Linked DNA regions of Pseudobacter ginsenosidimutans. The protein of the gene in region 2 interacts with the protein of the main gene of each other region in a pairwise test. Links are inferred from orthologs where the notes say so. Each region holds a gene or a part of one and is shown on either strand. Other genes may lie near its edges.

Region 1 (4,069 bases), 1.8 Mb from region 2 along the record:
CAGGTCCGCTCCGTGCCCGACATCAGGGTTGGTATCCTTACCATTCGTGAGAAATGGGAAATGCTGCTGGGATATCCCGTGCAGCTGGCTGATTCAGCAAATGGAATCCCTGCAGGAGCACAGCTCATCGCCGCCAATATCATTCCTACAAAGGCTTTTGTGGCATCGCTCAAGACAAACCCGGCGGAACCCGACTGGGAATCGGTAAGGGTGTTACAATATCCCTGGCATATCTTTCAATTCAATGACTGGGCCATCAGAGAGGATTTTGAATTGATAACAGCCGACAGGAGTTCAACTCCTGTCCGGGATACTTCAGTTCAAGCCATCAATCCTTCACAGATCTTCATCGAGCCCGGCGCCAGGCTTCAGCACTGTATCCTCAATGCGGCTACTGGTCCCATTTATATCGGCCGCAATGCCGAGATCATGGAAGGCTCCCTGATCCGTGGGCCATTTGCATTGGGTGAAGATGGCGTAGTGAAGATGGGAGCGAAGATATACGGCGCTACAACTATTGGCCCCGGTTGCGTGGCAGGAGGAGAGATCAAGAACAGCGTAATGATGGGCTATTCCAACAAAGCGCACGATGGTTACCTGGGTGATGCAGTATTGGGTGAATGGTGCAATCTTGGCGCAGGTACCTCCAATTCCAATCTCAAGAACAATGCCTCCGATGTAAAAGTTTGGCATCAGCCTTCCAAGCAATACCTTGCCGCGGGCATCAAATGCGGATTGCTGATGGGCGATTATTCCCGTGCAGCCATCAACACATCTTTCTACACCGGCACAGTGGTGGGCATCTGCGCCAATGTATTTGGAGATGGTATTCCTCCCAGGTTCGTGCCCAGCTTTACCTGGGGCAATAAGGGACTGAGCAAATATGAATTCGAAAAAGCACTCACCGATATTGAGGTCTGGAAGAAATTCAAACACCAGCACCTCACGGAAGAGGAAATAAAACGATTGCGGACTATTTTTGAAGGATCATAACAGCGAACTCATTTAAAAACATCATAAGAACATGCGGAAAAAAATAGCTGCAGCTAACTGGAAAATGAACTGTACCTATCAGCAGGGAGAACAACTGCTGCAGGATATTCTCGGCGCCAACATCGCGCTGCAAGATCATCAACAGGCCATCTTTGCCGTTCCATTTCCTTACCTGATCATGGCCGGCGCCAAAGTGGAAGGGAAGAAAGGATACAGCATTTCAGCCCAAAACGTGTACAACAAAAAATCCGGGGCTTATACCGGTGAGGTTTCCGCGGAGATGCTTAAGTCCATCGATATCAAATACTGTCTGGTTGGGCATAGCGAACGCCGCGAATATTTCCAGGAAAGCAACCAGGCACTGGCTGAAAAACTCGATCTGCTGCTGGCCAATGGCATCACGCCCATCTTCTGTTGCGGCGAGCCCCTGGAGATCAGGGAAGCGGGTACACAGAACAGTTATGTTGCCAAACAACTGGAAGAGTCCCTGTTCCATCTCAGCGCTGAAGTGATCTCAACTATTGTGATCGCGTATGAGCCCATCTGGGCCATCGGAACCGGTAAAACTGCTACGGCAGCACAGGCACAGGAGATCCATGCTTACCTGCGCAGTGTACTGGCAGGAAAATACGGTGCAGCAGTTGCTGACGCTATCCCTGTATTGTACGGAGGAAGTGTGAAAGGAAATAATGCTGCTGAGCTCTTCGCCTGCCCCGATGTAGACGGTGGCCTTGTAGGAGGCGCTTCTCTCAATGCAGAAGAGTTTGCTACCATTATCAGGAGCCTGCCTTAGTGAAGAGATCAGGATAGCGTGTGTAGAAAACCTCAGCCCTGAACTGCAGGGAACATACATAAGCCGCTTCCTTCAACATGATATATTTTGATGGATCATCCCGGATTTGCGCAAGCTGGTCCGGGATTTCATTTATATGTTCATAACGCATCACACAGGCAGAGAATTCAGGAGAAAGACGCAGGTCTTTCGGAACGATGGCCGGCCTGGCAAAGCGGATCATATCACCCACATTGCCGGAAGATTTTGTTATTCCGTATTTTTCCTGCACGTCGTCGAAGATCACAGTTTCAACAACCGTAGGCGAAAAGATAAAATGCGACTCCTGCATTACCCTGTCGAATTCGGGTTGTTCCACTATTTCACTTTCATACCAGTACAGATTATTGTGCAAAGCTCTATAGGCTTTGGCTCTGCCCAATACCCGCGAACCATAAAGATTGGAGATGCCACCCAGCAGTGTGATTTTCACTTTTATATTTTGCTGATGGCAGGAATCCAGTAAGTTAAAAACGGCATCGTAATTCCTTCTCTTTTCATCTACCGTTCCCGGCACCACGATATGAATCTCATCTTCAATCGCGCCCGGCTGCCTGTATTGTGTTTCATCGAAAATGGCGCCCGGAATATTGCGTACAATTTTTCCTGCCGGGAGTTTGGAGCAAAGGGCGTCTTCAAGGGTACTGCTCAGCACGGTGAATTCATGCACAGCCCTGACCAGTCTCTTTTTTCCGTAATTCCTTACAAAACGACGCAGGGAACCATTGTTATGATATTCAAAATAATTGTTGATGTCATGAAGTGTGAGAATGGTCCTTACTCCCGGGAGTAACCGAACCATACGGGCATAGTGGATGAAGTTGTCTTCCACCGAGTCCAACAGCAGCATTTCAATGCCGGCGCTATCAATTTCATTCCTGATAACTCTTACAAAGTGTGCCTTCGACATGGCTTCAGGCCTGATCACCCAATTGAAACGCTGCTGTTCATCTTTCAACAGGTATTTCAATTGTTCCGCAGCGGGGACATAGCAGAAAACAGTGAGCTGGTTGTCCGGATGATTGAACAACCTGATCAGGGTATACGCCACTTCAAAATGAGTAGTTTCAAATATGCCTATGCGCATGAACGTTAGTGATGAATAATAAAATCCCTTTCCAATTAAACAAATGTAATCAATCCTGCCTGTAAAAGAATGCAAGCCTGCCATTGACGGGAATCGTGTATGTTTGTACCATTGGTCTCTTGCCAACAACCAAACTGAATACCATTGCCGAGTATCCGGAAAAATCTGGCCTATAATTTTCTGCTGTCTGCCAGCCAGGTACTATTGCCATTGGTGTCTATCCCATATTTGAGCAGGGTTTTGTCGCCGGAGGGCATTGGCCGGGTGAGCTTCATCGATTCCTTCACATATTATTTCCTTTTCATTGCCGAGTACGGGATCATTCTGTATGGCATCAGGGAAGTGGCTAAAAAGAAGCAGGATAAAGCTGCCCGTGATGTACTGGTGTCGGAACTGCTGGCGCTGCACCTGATCACTTCTTTGATGGCGACCATATTGTACGCAATAGCCGTGTACCTGTTGTGGGATAAGATCAGGGATATCCGGCTCCTGCTGTTTTCCATAAGCTACCTGCTGATCAACAGCTTTGCCTGTGAATGGTATTTTATGGGAATGGAGCGTTTCCGTTTTATCACCCTGAGATCATTGATAACGCGGCTGCTGGCGCTGGGCTCTCTTTTCATACTGGTGAAGGGAGGAGACGATTACTGGATCTATTACGGTATTATGGTGGTGGCGGCCATCGTCAACAGTCTCTGGAACAATCTTAACCTGTTCAGGGAGGTAAAGGTCTCTTTCAGGAATATCGATTGGAAAAAGCATCTTAAGTATACTCATATCACTAATGGGATTAACCTTGCCATGGGAGTAACATTGTTACTGGATAATGTGTTGCTGCGGCTGGTAAGCACAGCGGCAGTGGTGGGTATCTATGCACTATCCGCCAAAATACTCAGGATGGCTACATTGCTGATCACGGATTCCCTGCAGGTATTTTACCCAAGGATCGCTGCATTAAAGGGAGAGGGGAACGATGATAGAAAACAGGAAGTGATGCAGAAGAATCTGCAGTTCCTGGTCTTCTTTGCTGTTCCCATGTCTGCAGGTATTTGCCTGCTGGCCGGCCCGCTGGTGCGATTGCTATTCGGCGATGGATATACCGAAGCCATCCCAACGATCCGCATCTTGTCTTGTTTTCCACTTTTGCGCGGACTCAG
Region 2 (5,234 bases):
AGTGATCACAGGTGTTGGCGCAGACACTGTTACCCTGGATGCCAACCATCCGCTCGCAGGTCAGGACCTCGTGTTCGACATCGAGCTGGTAGCTATTGACAGCCCTTCCCGCATCATTATGCCCTAAGCATTCCTGTTGTGGAATGCTGCAATAAAACATAGTAAAAACCCGGTATTGACAAATACCGGGTTTTTTTATAGTTTGGCGGCAAAGTTAATCCCTATGAAAGCCCTCAAAAAGCTGAGCATCTCTTTGTGCATTTGCCTCATTTCTTTCGCCGCATTTTCCCAGGATACGGCTTCTATTTCCAGGAAAGCAAAATTCTATGCAGACAGCATGATGCGTTCTTACTTCTACGAGAACTGGGAAGCATTTCACAATCTCACCACTTATTCGGCCGTAAAATATTACGGTGGTAAAGATGCTTATAAAGAGCATTTCAAAACCATGTACTATCACAATGAGCCCAATAAGGACGTGGACAAACCCGAGCAAACATCCATGATCACCCTCATGAACAAGGGAACGGATGAATGGCAATGTGTACTGGAGAAGATCAGGTATACACAGATGGAAGAACGAAAATGCCGCATCTATTCCTACCTGGTAGGTCAGTCGAAAGATGATGGTGAAACCTGGACATTCGTTGATGCAGGACAGAATTCAGAGAAGAACATCATTTACATTTTTCCCGATGTGTTTGGCACGCTGGCAATTCCTGAATACAGGATCGTGTATGCCGATGTGGAAGCTGCTGAAGCAGAAGCCAAAGCCAGGGCAGAAGCAGCCGCTGCCGCAAAATCCACAACGCCTAAAAAGCCTGCACCAAAAAAGAAATAATGGAAAGAAATCTACGCTTCAGCTGATTTTCTTTTTTCAAAGGCAAGATACAGCAGCAGGATCGCTGTGAGTAACAGGAATGTTGCCATCAGCGATCCTTCAAATCCGAATTTATCACCGGTCAGCAATGGATTGCCACTCAGCTCCACCTGTAGAACGCCGGGAATGCCCAGCCCGCTTACTTCATAGCCAAGTACAGGTCCCTGCAGGAAATTCCATCCGAAATGAAAAAAGATGGAAAACCATAAATTCCTGGTATATACATAATTCAATCCCAGCAGAAATCCTGCCAGGAGAAGGTTCAGTATCGCTGCAAAGCTGATCCCCGCATTGCTCATATGCACCAGTGCAAACAATACGGCAGAAATCGCCAGTGCATTCCATTTGTTTTTACTCACTTCAAGGAGGTTGCCTAATATATAGCCCCTGAACACCAGCTCTTCGGAGAAGGCCACCAGGATCATCAGACCAAGGCCGATGAAGAAATAATATGGATCGAAGGAATAATCTGCCCAGTGCAGATTGCCATTGGCGTATAATAACAGTGATCCGCAACCGAGCATCGCGATGGACAACAGAAGCCCCACCCAGCCGTCTTTACTGAAGGGCGTTAGTCCCAGGCTTTGTATTGAACGCCTGTCTGCATAGATCCTGAACACCGCCACCAGGAAGAGACTTACCAAAGAAGTGATGGCTACCAGCTGCAGCATGGTGGCAGGTGTCAGCTGCAGGTTCACCCGGCCGGTAATCACCAATGTTGCCAGCAGTACGCCCAGCAGCACCACGCAGAAAATATATGACAGGAGAAAAACTGTAACCCTGACCCAACCGTTGGGAATAGCTGGTAATCGTTCCATCATCTGTAGGTAATTATATATCTTGCCAAAAATACAATTCCATGTTCGATAAGTATTCATTTACTGTGAGGGAAAAATTTCTGCGTTATGTGACGATCGACACCCAGAGCGATCCGCATTCCAAAACATCTCCCAGCACCGAAAAGCAGTTTACCCTGAGCCGCCTGCTGGCAAAGGAGCTCCAGGCCATGGGCATTGCTGATGCTTCGGTGGATCTCCACGGTTATGTATACGCCACCATTCCTTCCAATTCCGAGAAAAAGGTGCCCGTGATCTGCTTCTGTTCGCATGTAGACACGGCGCCGGATTGCACCGGAGCAGGGGTGAAGCCCATCGTTCATGAGAATTATTCAGGTGCAGACATCGTGCTGCCCGATGATCCCACGCAGGTGATCACCACCAGGGAACATCCCTATCTTTCTAAAAAGATCGGGGAAGACATCATCACCGCGTCAGGCACTACTTTGCTGGGAGCAGATGATAAGGCCGGCGTGGCCGTGATCATGGATATGGCCAATTACCTTATCACCCATCCCGAAGTGAAACACGGTGCTATCCGTATTCTCTTCACCACTGATGAAGAGATCGGCAGGGGCGTGGATCATGTGAATATGGAACAGCTCGGCGCAGAATTCGGTTATACGCTGGATGCAGGTGAACGTGGTGTGGTGGAGGATGAAACCTTTTCCGCAGATGCCATCACATTTACTTTCTACGGCGTGAGTGCGCATCCGGGTTATGGTAAAGACAAGCTGGTGAATGCCATCAAAGTGGCTTCTGCCTTTATCGATTCCTTACCCAAGGATGAGCTGAGCCCTGAAACCACCGATGGCCGATATGGCTTTGTGCATCCCGTGCATATAGAAGGTATCGGTGAGAAAGTGACGGTGGAATTCATTCTCCGCGATTTCGTTACAGGCAAGCTCACTGCCTATGCTGATTATCTCCGCGATAAAGCGAATGATGCGTTGAAAATCTTTCCTGGCGCTCGTGTAGATGTACAGGTGCGGGAGCAATACCGTAACATGAAAGAAGTGCTGGACCAGTATCCGCAGGTGGCAGCATTTGCGAAGGAAGCTGTTGAGCGTGCAGGCATGGAAGTGATTGCCAGCAGCGCCCGCGGCGGCACAGACGGTTCCAGGCTGAGCTTCATGGGACTGCCCTGCCCGAATCTTTTCACTGGTGAAATGGCTTTTCATGGCAAGCATGAATATGTAAGTGTGCAGGATATGGAGAAAGCTGTGGAAATGACTGTGCACCTGGCCGCGATCTGGGAAGAAAAAGGGAGTATTGCTTAGGAGACTGCTTTCTCTTTTATTGCATCGATGATCTTACTGGCATGCACACGCGAATTCTCGATGAACCATACATGTGTGTTCATGCCTCCGCATACTACACCGGCCAGATAGATGCCCGGCATATTCGACTCCATCGTGTTTGGGTTGTAATCAGGTTGCCGGACGGCATCTTCGGATAATCTTATCCCTGACTGCTGCAATAGCTGGAAGTCTGGCTGGTAGCCCGTCATAGCGATCACATAATCATTTTGAATGGTGACCACACCGTCCGGTGTTTGAATATCTACTGTTGTCTCTCTTATTTCTTTTACGGAGGAGTTGAAGAAGGCGTTGACGCTGCCTTCTTTAATCCGGTTCTCGATATCAGGTTTCACCCAGTATTTCACGCGTTTGCCGATACTGTTCTCGCGTATCACCATCGTTACTGCTGCTCCTTTTCGATAAGTTTCCAGCGCGGCATCCACGGCAGAGTTGTTGGCGCCCACTACTACCACGCGTTGCATGGCATAGAAATGCGGGTCTTTGTAGTAATGCGTTACTTTGGGAAGCTCTTCTCCCGGAACATGCATCAGAACGGGAATATCATAGAAGCCTGTTGCGAGTATGACATAACTGGAGCTGTAACTGTTCTTGCTGGTGGCTACCGCATAACCGTTGCTGATTTGGCGGATACCTGTTACTTTTTCCTGGAGCTGGATGTGCACCTGGTTGCTGGTGGCTACACGGCGGTAATACTCCAGCGCTTCCGGCCTGGTGGGCTTTACATTGTTGGAAACGAAGGGAATGCCTCCGATCTCGATCTTCTCCGAAGTGGAAAAGAAGGTCATATTACTGGGATAATGATAGAGTGAATTCACCAGGCATCCCTTTTCGAGTATCACATAGCTCAGTCCTGCTTTTGCCGCTTCCAGTGCACAGGCCAGCCCGATAGGGCCTCCGCCAACGATAATGAGGTCAAACTGATTCTCCATAGCCGCGCTTGAGTTATTCCAAAGATACCCACCCGCTCTTTTCTCTGATCAAAAAAATGTATTTTGGCACAAATTTTTCCTTTATGCATCAAATCACACAATACTGGTATGTTCTGGTAATCCTGCTGATACTCTTTGCCGGATTGAAAACGATCAACCAGGGATATGTTGGCGTGATCACCATGTTCGGTAGATATCAACGTGTGATCAGACCAGGTTTAAGGTTCCTGATCCCATTCATCGAACAGATCAACCGCAGGGTAAGTGTGCAGAACCGCTCTGTTGAAATGGAATTCCAGGCAGTGACTGCAGACCAGGCCAACGTATATTTCAAGAGTATGCTTTTGTATGCTGTGCAGAACGATGATGAAGAAACCATAAAGAAAGTAGCATTCAAATTCCTCAGTGAGCGTGATCTGATGCAGGCGCTTACACGTACTATCGAAGGCACCATCCGTTCTTTTGTGGCTACGAAGAGGCAGGCGGAGATCCTCGGACTGCGCAAAGAGATCGTTGAATATGTAAAGGAACAGATCGATGTACTGCTGGAAACCTGGGGCTATCACCTGCTGGACCTGCAGATCAACGATATCACTTTCGATAAAGTGATCCTGGACTCCATGAGCAAAGTAGTGGCCAGTAATAACCTGAAAGCTGCTGCAGAGAATGAAGGACAGGCATTGCTGATCACCAAAACGAAATCTGCGGAAGCAGAAGGCAATGCCATCAAGATCGCTGCAGAAGCGGAAAGGCAGGCAGCACAATTGCGTGGTCAGGGTGTGGCACTCTTCCGCGAAGAAGTGGCCAAAGGTATGAGTCAGGCTGCTGAACAAATGAAGCAGGCAAATCTCGATACCAATGTGATCCTCTTCAGTATGTGGACCGAAGCCATCAAGAATTTTGCAGAAGTGGGCAAGGGTAATATCATTTTCCTCGATGGCAGCAGTGAAGGCATGCAAAAAACAATGGGGCAGATCATGGGTATGCTTCAAATGAAAGGCGGATCTGACAGGTAGATCATAACAATCTTTTAAGAAATATATAAACGGGTGCAATCGTTTTAGGCACGCATTTGTTTACATTTACAACTTAAACAAAACTGGATGAACTGGTTCTTTTTACAGATTGGCGCTACTGATACGGTGAAACAGACCGTAGGAGCGGTAACCGATGCTTCTCAACAGTCAATGAATGTGATGGACATGCTCACCAGGGGCGGTCCGCTGATGATCCCACTCGCTGCTTTGTTTGTTCTGGCTGTGTTCTT

The links. The genes of interacting proteins can lie anywhere in the genome.
Region 1: the proteins of pepT (region 2) and tpiA interact in binary tests that used the Escherichia coli proteins (3 or more experiments, as listed by UniProt). The link is inferred for Pseudobacter ginsenosidimutans from one-to-one orthologs.

The regions. Positions count from the first base shown.
Region 1 is NZ_CP042431.1:5,637,687-5,641,755, forward strand. Bases 1-2,905 are described here. They hold tpiA (triose-phosphate isomerase), read left to right. Parts: upstream 1-1,024; coding sequence 1,025-1,786; downstream 1,787-2,905. Other genes in these bases: FSB84_RS22195 (putative sugar nucleotidyl transferase), read left to right, coding at 1-993; FSB84_RS22205 (glycosyltransferase family protein), read right to left, coding at 1,770-2,905. Outside these bases: more of FSB84_RS22205, read right to left, coding at 2,906-2,912; FSB84_RS22210 (oligosaccharide flippase family protein), read left to right, coding at 3,057-4,069. UniProt on the Escherichia coli protein: Involved in the gluconeogenesis. Catalyzes stereospecifically the conversion of dihydroxyacetone phosphate (DHAP) to D-glyceraldehyde-3-phosphate (G3P).
Region 2 is NZ_CP042431.1:7,413,920-7,419,153, reverse strand. Bases 963-3,867 are described here. They hold pepT (peptidase T), read left to right. Parts: upstream 963-1,739; coding sequence 1,740-2,996; downstream 2,997-3,867. Other genes in these bases: FSB84_RS29090 (YpdA family putative bacillithiol disulfide reductase), read right to left, coding at 2,993-3,867; FSB84_RS29100 (CPBP family intramembrane glutamic endopeptidase), read right to left, coding at 963-1,701. In the rest of the region: FSB84_RS29110 (FKBP-type peptidyl-prolyl cis-trans isomerase), read left to right, coding at 1-127; FSB84_RS29105 (hypothetical protein), read left to right, coding at 224-841; more of FSB84_RS29100, read right to left, coding at 853-962; more of FSB84_RS29090, read right to left, coding at 3,868-3,967; FSB84_RS29085 (SPFH domain-containing protein), read left to right, coding at 4,051-4,983; FSB84_RS29080 (MotA/TolQ/ExbB proton channel family protein), read left to right, coding at 5,071-5,234. UniProt on the Escherichia coli protein: Cleaves the N-terminal amino acid of tripeptides.